2 linked regions of the Thermus aquaticus genome follow. The protein of the gene in region 2 interacts with the protein of the main gene of each other region in a pairwise test. Links are inferred from orthologs where the notes say so. Each region holds a gene or a part of one and is shown on either strand. Other genes may lie near its edges.

The links.
Region 1: the proteins of dnaB (region 2) and dnaA interact in binary tests that used the Escherichia coli proteins (3 or more experiments, as listed by UniProt). The link is inferred for Thermus aquaticus from one-to-one orthologs.

What each region holds. Positions count from the first base shown.
Region 1 is NZ_LHCI01000106.1:517,379-522,722, forward strand. Bases 798-3,710 are described here. They hold dnaA (chromosomal replication initiator protein DnaA), read left to right. Parts: upstream 798-1,550; coding sequence 1,551-2,870; downstream 2,871-3,710. Other genes in these bases: mnmG (tRNA uridine-5-carboxymethylaminomethyl(34) synthesis enzyme MnmG), read right to left, coding at 798-1,502; dnaN (DNA polymerase III subunit beta), read left to right, coding at 3,172-3,710. Also shown: more of mnmG, read right to left, coding at 1-797; more of dnaN, read left to right, coding at 3,711-4,287; eno (phosphopyruvate hydratase), read left to right, coding at 4,346-5,344. UniProt on the Escherichia coli protein: Plays an essential in the initiation and regulation of chromosomal replication. Binds in an ATP-dependent fashion to the origin of replication (oriC) to initiate formation of the DNA replication initiation complex once per cell cycle.
Region 2 is NZ_LHCI01000106.1:128,851-134,127, forward strand. Bases 2,432-5,277 are described here. They hold dnaB (replicative DNA helicase), read left to right. Parts: upstream 2,432-3,110; coding sequence 3,111-4,445; downstream 4,446-5,277. Other genes in these bases: BVI061214_RS01670 (transglycosylase SLT domain-containing protein), read right to left, coding at 2,432-2,977; BVI061214_RS01680 (protoglobin domain-containing protein), read right to left, coding at 4,442-4,990; BVI061214_RS01685 (glutamate synthase-related protein), read right to left, coding at 5,038-5,277. In the rest of the region: BVI061214_RS01660 (CBS domain-containing protein), read left to right, coding at 1-229; BVI061214_RS01665 (cation:proton antiporter), read left to right, coding at 229-1,383; more of BVI061214_RS01670, read right to left, coding at 1,373-2,431. UniProt on the Escherichia coli protein: The main replicative DNA helicase, it participates in initiation and elongation during chromosome replication. Travels ahead of the DNA replisome, separating dsDNA into templates for DNA synthesis.

The DNA of each region.
Region 1 (5,344 bases), 390 kb from region 2 along the record:
AGGGCCTCGTAGGTGTTCTCGGGCCGCCTCAGCCACTGGAGGCCGCTCACCCCGTCCACCCGCAGGGCCTCGAGGCGCCTAAGCTCGGCCTCCACCCGGGCGTACTTGGCCCGCACCCGCTCCAGGTCCTCCCTGGGCCTCAGGCCCCAGGCCACGGCCAGGGGGACCAGGCGCTCGTCGGCGTTGTCGGCCCGGCAGAGAAGCCTTAGCTCCACCCGGCTGGTCATCATCCGGTAAGGCTCGTCGGTCCCCCGGCCCACCAGGTCGTCCACCATGACCCCGATGTACCCCGTCTCCCGGCCCAGGTGGACCTCGGGCAGTCCAAGGGCGTACCGGGCGGCGTTCAACCCGGCCAGAAGCCCCTGGGCGGCGGCCTCCTCGTACCCCGAAGTGCCGTTCACCTGCCCGGCGCTGAAAAGCCCGGGCAGAAGGCGGGACTGGAGGCCCCGGGTGAGCTCGGTGGGGTCCAGGCTGTCGTACTCCACGGCGTAGGCGTAGCGCTGGATCACCGCCCGGGAGAAGCCGGGAAGGCTTCGCACCATCTCCTCCTGGAGCTCGGGGGGAAGGCTTGAGGAGAAGCCCTGCAGGTAGACCTCGCTGGTGGCAAGGCCGTCGGGCTCCACGAAGAGGAGGTGGCTCTCCTTGTCGGCGAAGCGCACCACCTTGTCCTCAATGGAGGGGCAGTAGCGGGGCCCGATGCCCTGAATGTCCCCGGCGTAGAGGGGGGAAAGGTGCAGGTTCTCCAGGATGAGCCGGTGGGTTCTCCCCGTGGTGCGGGTCTGCCAGGTGGGAAGCCGGTCGGCATAGGGGCCGGGCCTCCCCGTGAAGCTCCCCGGAGGCACCTCGGGGGGGACCAGGCTAAGCTCCGAGAAGTCCACGGAGTCCGCCCGGATCCGGGGCGGGGTCCCGGTCTTGAAGCGGCGCAGGCTGTGCCCCACCGCCCTCAGGCTCTGGGAGAGGAAGCGGGCCGGGGGCTCCCCCTGCCTTCCGGCGGGACGGGACTTCCGCCCGTACCAGACCACTCCGGAGAGGAAGGTCCCCCCCGCCACCACCACCGCCCTAGCGGGGATGCCCCGGCCGTCCACGGTGCGCACCCCAAGGAGCCTTCCCCCCTCCACCCAGAGCGAGGCCACCTCTCCCCGCACCACGGCGATGGGCCTTTCCGACAGGATCTCCTGGGCCTTTAGGGCGTAGAGGTCCCGGTCCACCTGGACCCTAAGGCTCTGCACCGCCGGGCCCTTGGAGCGGTTTAGGACCCGGGTGTGGATGGCGGCGGCGTCCGCCGCCCGTCCCATGAGCCCCCCTAGGGCCACCAGCTCGGCCACCAGCTGGCTCTTCCCCGGCCCCCCCACCGCCGGGTTGCAGGGCATCATGCCGATGCGCTCCGGGTTCACGGTGACCAGGGCCACCCGGACCCCCAGGGCGGCCGCAGCCCAGGCGGCCTCGAGGCCCGCGTGCCCCCCACCCACCACCACCACGTCGTACCCCATCCCGCCCTCCACTTTACCCAAGGCCCTGGCGTAGAATGTTCCCTTGGACGGGGGGTGGCCTTGACGCACGAGGCGGTCTGGCAGCACGTTCTGGAGCACATCCGCCGCAACATCACCGAGGTGGAGTACCACACCTGGTTTGAAAGGATCCGCCCCCTGGGTATCCGGGAGGGGGTTTTGGAGCTGGCGGTGCCCACCTCCTTCGCCCTGGACTGGATCAAGCGGCACTACGCCCCCCTGATCCAGGAGGCTTTAGGCCTCCTGGGGGCCCAGGTACCCCGCTTTGAGCTTTTGGTGGTGCCCGGAGCCGCCCAGCCGGTCCAGGTGGACATCTTCCAGGCCGCCCCCCAGGCCGACCAGGGGAAGTCCAAGCTCAACCCCAAGTACACCTTTGAGAACTTCGTGGTGGGGCCCAACAACAACCTGGCCCACGCCGCGGCCGTGGCCGTGGCCGAGTCGCCCGGCAAGGCCTACAACCCCCTTTTCATCTACGGGGGGGTGGGCCTGGGCAAGACCCACCTCATGCACGCCGTGGGCCACTCGGTGGCCAAGCGCTTCCCCAGCCTCAAGATTGAGTACGTCTCCACCGAAACCTTCACCAACGAGCTCATCAACGCCATCCGCGAGGACCGCATGGCGGAGTTCCGGGAGCGGTACCGCTCTGTGGACCTCCTCCTGGTGGACGACATCCAGTTCATCGCCGGCAAGGAAAGGACGCAGGAGGAGTTCTTCCACACCTTCAACGCCCTCTTTGAGGCCCACAAGCAGATCATCCTCTCCTCCGACCGCCCTCCCAAGGACATCCTCACCCTCGAGGCCCGCCTGAGGAGCCGCTTTGAGTGGGGGCTCATCACCGACATTCAGCCCCCCGATCTGGAGACCCGCATCGCCATCCTGAAGATGAACGCCGAGCAGAGGGGCCTCCGCATCGGCGAGGACGTCCTGGAGTACATCGCCCGCCAGGTCACCTCCAACATCCGCGAGCTGGAGGGGGCCCTGATGCGGGTGGTGGCCTACGCCTCCTTAAACGGCGTGGAGCTCACCCGCCAGGTGGCCGCCAAGGCCCTCTCCGACATCTTCGCTCCCCGGGAGGTAGAGGTGGACCCCCAGGAGATCGTGCGGGCGGTGGCGGAGCACTTCGGCCTCCGCCCGGAGGACCTGGTGGGGGGCGGCCGGCGCAAGGAGGTGGTCCTGCCCCGGCAGATGGCCATGTTCTTGGTGCGGGAACTCACCCGGGCCTCTTTGCCCGAGATCGGCCAGCTCTTTGGGGGCCGGGACCACACCACGGTGCTCTACGCCATCCAAAAGGTTCAGGAGCTCTCGGAAAGCGACCGGGAGGTCCAGGCCATCCTGCGCGCCCTCAGGGAGAAGGTGGGGTGAGGCCTGTGGATAACCTGTGGATAACCCTGTGGATAACCCGGCCCAACCTGTGGATAACCCTGTGGACAACCTGTGGAAAACTGGGGGGTCCTCGAGGCCTGTGGATAACCCGCCACTTATCCACACCTTATCCACAGGCCAAGCCCGGTTTTCCACAGGAGTTATCCACAGGCCCTTTGCCCTCCAGGAGGGCTTTTTCCTCCCTTTATCCACATATCCACAGGCCCTATTACTACTACGGCTATTCTTTTAAGATCTTTAAAAGAGCCTTTAGTAACAGTAAAAGAAGGAGGACCCCAAAATGCGCGTAACCCTTCCCAAAAACCTGTTGGCCGAGAGGATCGCCCTCCTGGAACGGGTCATCCCCTCTAGAAGCTCCAACCCCCTTCTTACCTACCTGGGCCTGGCGGCCGAAAAGGACGCCCTGGTCCTTTTCGGCAGCAACGGCGAGGTGGACCTGGAGGTGCGCCTTCCCGCCCAGCTGGAGGGCGAAGGGCGGTACCTGATCCCCTCTCAGCCCTTCTTCCAGCTGGTGCGAAGCCTTCCCGGCGAGACGGTGGAGCTCAGCCTGGGAAGCGAGCTGGCCCTGGCCTCGGGGCGCTTCACCACCCGGCTGGCCCTGGCCCCCATGGAGGGCTACCCCGAGCTCCTCTTCCCCGACCTAGAGGGTGGGGAGGAGGCCTTCACCCAGCGGGCCCAGTTCCTGGCGGAGGAGCTTCAGCGGGCCCTTTCCCAGGTGCGCTACGCCGCTAGCAACGAGGAGTACCGGGCCATCTTCCGGGGGGTGCAGCTGGAGTTCTCCGACCGGGGCTTCCGGGCCGTGGCCTCGGATGGCTACCGCCTGGCCCTCTTTGACCTGGAGAGGCCCCAGCCCTTCACCAAGAAGGCCGTGGTCCCGGCCAGGAGCGTGGACGAGCTGGTGCGGGTCCTGAGGAGCGCCGAGGGCGAGGTGGTCCTGGCCCTGGGGCCCGGCACCCTGGGCCTGGCGGTGCGGCAGGAGGAGGGGGCCTTGCGCATGGCAGTGCGGCTCATGGAGGGGGAGTTTCCCGACTACGAGCGGGTGATCCCCAAGGAGTTCCCCCTCAAAGCGGCCTTGGACGTGGAACCCTTCCGGGAGGCCCTGAAGCGGGTCTCGGTCCTGGCCGACAAGCAGAACCATCGGGTGGACCTCTTCCTGGAGGAGGGGCGGGTCCTCCTTTCCGCCGAGGGGGACTACGGCAAGGGGCAGGAGGAGATTTTCGTTTCCCTGGAGGGGGCTCCTATGAGCCTGGCCTACAACGCCCGCTACCTCCTCGAGGCCCTGGCCCCCCTTTCGGGCCGGGCGGAGCTGGGCTTCTCGGGGCCCACCAGCCCCACCCTGGTGCGCCCCCTGGAGGAGGGGGGCTACCAGGCGGTGGTGGTGCCCCTCCGGGTGTAAGCTAGAGGACGGGTGGAGGAAGCGTTTCCAGTTGCTTCCTCCCATGAGGGAGGTTGCCATGACCACGATTGTGAGCGTGAGGGCGCGGGAAGTCCTGGACTCCCGGGGCTTTCCCACGGTAGAGGCCGAGGTGGAGCTGGAAGGGGGGGTGAGGGGCCGGGCCATGGTTCCCTCCGGGGCCTCCACCGGCACCCACGAGGCCCTGGAGCTTAGGGACGGAGGCCGGCGCTATCTGGGCAAGGGCGTGCGCCGGGCGGTAGAGAACATCCTGGAGCGCATCGCTCCCGAGCTCATCGGCCGGGATGCCCTGGACCAGGAGGGGGTGGACCGCGCCATGCTGGAGCTGGACGGCACCCCCAACAAGGCCAATCTGGGGGCCAACGCCATCCTGGCCGTTTCCCTGGCCACGGCCCGGGCGGCGGCCGAGGCCTTGGGGCTTCCCCTTTACCGCTACCTAGGGGGCGTGCAGGGGGTGGTCCTCCCGGTGCCCCTCATGAACGTCATCAACGGGGGCAAGCACGCCGACAACCGGGTGGACTTCCAGGAGTTCATGCTGGTGCCGGCCGGGGCGGAAAGCTTCCGGGAGGCCCTGAGGATCGGGGCCGAGGTCTTCCACCACCTCAAGGGGGTTCTGAAGGAGAGGGGCTACAGCACCAACGTGGGCGATGAGGGCGGTTTCGCCCCGGACCTCAAGAGCAACGAGGAGGCGGTGGAGCTCCTCCTCATGGCCATTGAGCGGGCGGGCTACACCCCGGGCCAGGAGGTCTCCCTGGCCCTGGACCCCGCCATGAGCGAGCTCTACCGGGACGGCAGGTACCACCTGGAGGGGGAGGGGAAGGTCCTGACCTCCGAGGAGATGGTGGCCTTCTGGGAGGCCTGGGTGGAGAAGTACCCCATCCGCTCCCTCGAGGACGGGCTGGCCGAGGACGACTGGGAGGGCTGGCGCCTCCTCACCGAGCGTCTTGGGGGCAAGGTGCAGCTGGTGGGGGACGACCTCTTCGTCACCAACCCCGAGAGGCTCAAGCGGGGGATTGAGGCCGGGGTGGCCAACGCCATC
Region 2 (5,277 bases):
GGACGAGGATACCCTTCAAGAGATCTACCGCCGCTACCAGAGCACCCCGGTGGAGGCGGTGATGCTCAAGGAGATCCCCCGGGTCCACCCGGAGGACCCCCTGGGGAAGGCCCTTCAGGTTCTCCTCACCACGGAGGTCCGCCACCTCCCCGTGGTGGACCAGGAGGATAAGGTAGTGGGCATCCTCACCCGGAGCGACATTCTGAAACTGATCCTGGGGAGGCAGTGATGCACGGCGCGGGGCACATCCTGGAGGTCTTCTACCTCCTCCTGGCGGCCCAGGTTATGGCCTACGTCTTTAAGCGCCTGAACCAGCCCGTGGTCATCGGGGAGGTGCTAGCGGGCATCCTAGTGGGCCCGGCCCTTCTGGGCCTGGTGCACGAGGGAGAGGTCCTGGAGTTTTTGGCCGAGCTCGGGGCCATCTTCCTCCTCTTCATGGTGGGCCTGGAGACCCGGCTCAAGGACATCCTGGCCGTGGGCAAGGAGGCCTTTTTGGTGGCGGTTTTGGGGGTGGCCTTCCCCTTCGTGGGGGGGTACCTTTACGGCCTCCAGATCGGCTTTCAGACCCTCCCCGCCCTCTTCCTGGGCACCGCCTTGGTGGCCACCAGCGTGGGCATCACCGCCAGGGTCCTGCAGGAGCTCGGGGTCCTCTCCCGCCCTTATGCCCGGGTCATCCTGGGGGCGGCGGTCATTGACGATATCCTGGGCCTCATCGTCCTGGCGGTGGTGAACGGGGTGGCCAGGACGGGGCAGGTGGAAACAGGGGCCATCGCGCAACTGGTGGTCCTCTCCGTCGTCTTCGTGGGCCTGGCCGTCCTCCTCTCCACCCTGGTGGCCCGCCTGCCCCTAGACCGGCTTCCCGTGGGCAGCCCCCTGGGCTTCGCCCTGGCCCTGGGGGTGGGGATGGCGGCCTTGGCGGCCAGCATCGGGCTGGCCCCCATCGTGGGGGCCTTTTTGGGGGGGATGCTCCTCTCCGAGGTGCGGGAGAAGTACAAGCTGGAGGAACCCATCTTCGCCGTGGAGAGCTTCCTGGCCCCCATCTTCTTCGCCATGGTGGGGGTGCGGCTGGAGCTTTCCGCCCTGGCAAGCCCCGCCGTCCTCCTGGCGGGGAGCGTGGTGACGGTGATCGCCATCCTGGGCAAGGTCCTGGGCGGGTTCCTGGGGGCCCTCACCCAGGGGGTGCGGAGCGCCCTCACCGTGGGGGTGGGCATGGCCCCCCGGGGGGAGGTGGGCCTGATCGTGGCCGCTTTGGGCCTGGCGGCCGGGGCGGTCAACGAAGAGGAGTACGCCATCGTCCTCTTCATGGTGGTCTTCACGACCCTCTTCGCCCCCTTTGCCCTCAAGCCCCTCATCGCCTGGACGGAGCGGGGGGCTAAGGGATAGCCCGGTAGGCGGCGTAGGCGGAGAGGACCTTGGCCAGGTACTCCCGGGGCTCGTCCCGCTCCTGGAAGCGGAGGAAGGGGTATAGCCCCCCTTGCTGCGCTATCCCCCTCAGGGTGTAGCCGATGCCGCCGTTATAGGCGGTGAGGGCGCAGGCCACCCGCTCCAGGCCCGCGAAGGCCCCGCACCGCTCCAGGAGCCAGGCCAGGTAGCGGGCGGCGTAGCGGATGGCGCTTTCGGGGTCAAAGGGGTCGGCGGGGGGCTCCCCCAGCATCCGGGCCACATCGGCCCAGGTGCCCCTGAGGAACTGGGCCAGGCCCAAGGCCCCCGTGGGGCTCACCGCCTGAGGGTCAAAGCGGCTTTCCACGTGGAAGAGGGCGTAGAGGAGGTCGGGGTCAAGGCCCTCCTTCCTGGCGTAGGCCTCCACCCACGCCCGGTAGGGCCGGGGGTAGGCCAAAGCGGTGGGCCAGGCGGCCCGGATCCCCTCCCGGTACATCCCCAGGCGGTACAAGAGGGGGACCAGGGAGGGCCAGTCCCGGGACCGGGTCCAGAGGGCGTAGCGGACCTCCCCCCGGGCGTAGGCCTCCTTCCCGGCCGCCACCAGGGCCGCCACCTGGGGGGCCTCCGGGGGCGGGGGGCCTTCCGAAGCGGGCGGAGGCGGGGACGGGGTCTTGCCCAGGAGGAGGCCAAGCCCTCCCTGAAGCCGGGCGTAGGCCTCCTCCCTGGCCTCCTCGAGGCCCAGCTCCCCCGCCAAAACGTAGGCCCTGAGGGCGGCGTCGTCGGCGTAGAGGCTGTCCCCCTGGGCCAGGTTTAGGTAAAGCTCCAGGGCCTCTTTTCTGAGCCCCAGGCGCTCCAGAAGGGCCGTAGCCCGCCAAAGGCCCTCGGGGGTGCTCCTCCGGTAGGCCTCCACGGCCTCCAGCCAAAGCCCCATCTCCTCCAGAACCCGCCCCTGGCCCAAGCGGGCCTCGGGGTGGTCGTAGCGGGCGAAGGCCATAAGGGCTTCCTTCCGCTGCCCCAGCCGCCACAGGGCGTACCCCAGGCCCAGGTACCCCCTGGGGTCCGCCTCCGCCCAGGCCCGGTAGAAGGGCAGGGCCTCCCGGTAGCGCCCCAGGCGGAAGAGGGCCTGGGCCCTCAGGTCGGGCCGCTGGTCAGAAGGGAGGACCGCCAGCAGGGCCTCATAGGCCCGCCCCCGGAAGAGGGCCTCCCAAAGCCTCTCCCCCTCCCCCAGGCGGAGGAGGGCGGCCACGGCCTCGGGCTCGGGCAGAAGCCTCTCCCAGGCGGAAAAGGCCCGGGGGTCTTTGGCCCATTCCAGAAGGGGCGCCGCCACCCGCCAGGCGGGCTTGGCCTCCCAACCGGGCTCCAAGGCCCTCACCCCCTCCAGGAAGAGGGCGTAGCGCCAGGCGTACTCCGCCCGCTCGGCCAAGGGGACCTCCTCCCGCTGGGCCAGGCGGGAGCCCGCCAAGAGGGCGGCGTACCCCCCGCCCTGGGCCACCTGGCGCAGGGCCTCGAGCCTCCCCGTCTCCAGAAGGGCGTAGGCCTCGGGCAGGCCCTGGGCCCGGCAGGCGAAGAGAAGGAAGAGAAGCCACCAAAGCCGCACCCTCCCACCCTAACAGGCCCCGCCTGAGAAGCCTTAGAGGGAGGGGCCCAAAAGGGCTATCGCGGGGCAATCCTTCCCTCAGGGATAGTCCCCTTTCGCCGGAAGGGGGGGAGGGCGTAGCCTGGTAGGGCTTATGGAAGGCCCTATTCCCCCCCACAGCCTCGAGGCGGAGCAAAGCGTCTTGGGCTCCATTCTCCTGGACTCCGACGTCATGGACGAGGTGGAAGGCCTCCTCCCCTCCCCCGAGGCCTTCTACGCCGAGGCCCACCGCAAGATCTACGCCGCCATGCAGGCCCTAAGGAGCCAAGGCAGGCCCGTGGACCTGGTGACCCTTTCCGAGGAGCTTTCCCGCAGGGGCCAGCTGGAAGAGGTGGGCGGCACCGCCTACCTCCTCCAGCTCTCCGAAGCCACGCCCACCGCCGCCTACGCCGAGCACTACGCCCGCATCGTGGCGGAGAAGTGGACCTTGAGGCGGCTCATCCAGGCGGCGGGGGAGGCCATGCGCCTGGCCTACGAGGAGGCCGGGAGCCTGGACGAGATCCTGGACACCGCCGGGAAGAAGATCCTGGAGGTGGCCCTCACCAAGACCGACACCGAGGCCAGGCCCATGCGGGAGCTGGTCCACGAGACCTTTGAGCACATTGAGGCCCTCTTCCAGAACAAGGGGGAGGTGGCCGGGGTCCGCACCGGCTTCAAGGAGCTGGACCAGCTCATCGGCACCCTGGGCCCAGGCTCGTTAAACATCATCGCCGCCCGCCCCGCCATGGGCAAGACCGCCTTCGCCCTCACCATCGCCCAGAACGCCGCCCTGAAGGAGGGGGTGGGGGTGGGCATCTACTCCCTGGAGATGCCCGCCGCCCAGCTCACCCTGCGCATGATGTGCTCCGAGGCCCGCATTGACATGAACCGGGTCCGCCTGGGCCAGCTCACCGACCGGGACTTCTCCCGCCTGGTGGACGTGGCAAGCCGCCTCTCCGAAGCGCCCATCTACATTGACGACACCCCCGACCTTACCCTGATGGAGGTCCGGGCCCGGGCCCGCAGGCTGGTGAGCCAGAACCAGGTGGGGCTGATCATCATAGACTACCTCCAGCTCATGTCCGGACCCGGGAGCGGGAAGTCGGGAGAAAACCGCCAGCAGGAGATCGCCGCCATCTCCCGCGGTCTCAAAGCCCTGGCCCGGGAGCTAGGCATCCCCATCATCGCCCTAAGCCAGCTCTCCCGGGCGGTGGAGGCCAGGCCCAACAAGCGCCCCATGCTCTCGGACCTCCGGGAGTCGGGCAGCATTGAGCAGGACGCCGACCTGGTCATGTTCATCTACCGGGACGAGTACTACAACCCCCACTCGGAGAAGGCGGGCATCGCCGAGATCATCGTGGGCAAGCAGAGAAACGGCCCCACGGGCACGGTGGAGCTTCAGTTCCACGCCAGCCACGTCCGCTTCAACGACCTGGCCCGGGACGCCTAGGGGGAAAGGAGGGCCTTGGCCCCCTCCTTAAGGGCCTCCCCCACGTCCCGGTGGCCCAGGAGAAGGCCGCGGGCGAGGGCCTCCAGGTAGCTCTCCTCCACCAGGGCCACCTCTATGGCCAGGATCTTTTCAAAGGCCTCCACGGCGCTGAAGACCTCGAGGCCCCGCAGGGCGCTCCGCAGGTGCTCCAGGGAAAGCTCCTGCACCAGGCCCATGGCGGGGACCATGGCCCTAGGCCCGATGCCCAGCCTGGCGTGCACCAGCCCGATGCGCCTCCGCCTTTCGGCGTAGGCCCGGTCGTAGGTGCCCGAGAAGAGCTCCCGGTACCAGGCGGCGAAGGTGCCGTAAAGCCTCTCCACCCGCCCCGGCACGGCGTGGAGGATGCTGGAAAGCTCCTCGTCCCGCCCCAGGTAGTCGTAGAAAGCCAGGGCTACCTCGGGAGCGATGGGGGCCATGACCTCCCCCAGCTCCTTCAGAATGGCGGCATGGGTCTGGGTAAAGCCTGTGCGCCGCTTGAGGAGGTCCAGGAGCTCACCGGGGTCCACGGGACAAATGTACCTTGCCCGTCCCCCCAGCGTCTAGGGCCCAGAGGCTACTCGGTGCTCACCCCCTGGTCCACCTGCTGGCTCACGGGCTCCACCATGCGGAAGTGCCGGACGGGGTCTTCCAGAAGCCTCTCCAGCCGGACCGCCTTCTCCTCCCGCCTGTTCTCCCTAAGGACCCGGATGTAGGCGCCAAGAAGCTCCCGCACGTCCTCCACCCCCCGGGCGTCCAGGGGCTTCACGGCCACCTTGGCCCCCTTGGCCAGGCGGCGGCGCATGGCCTCCTCCGT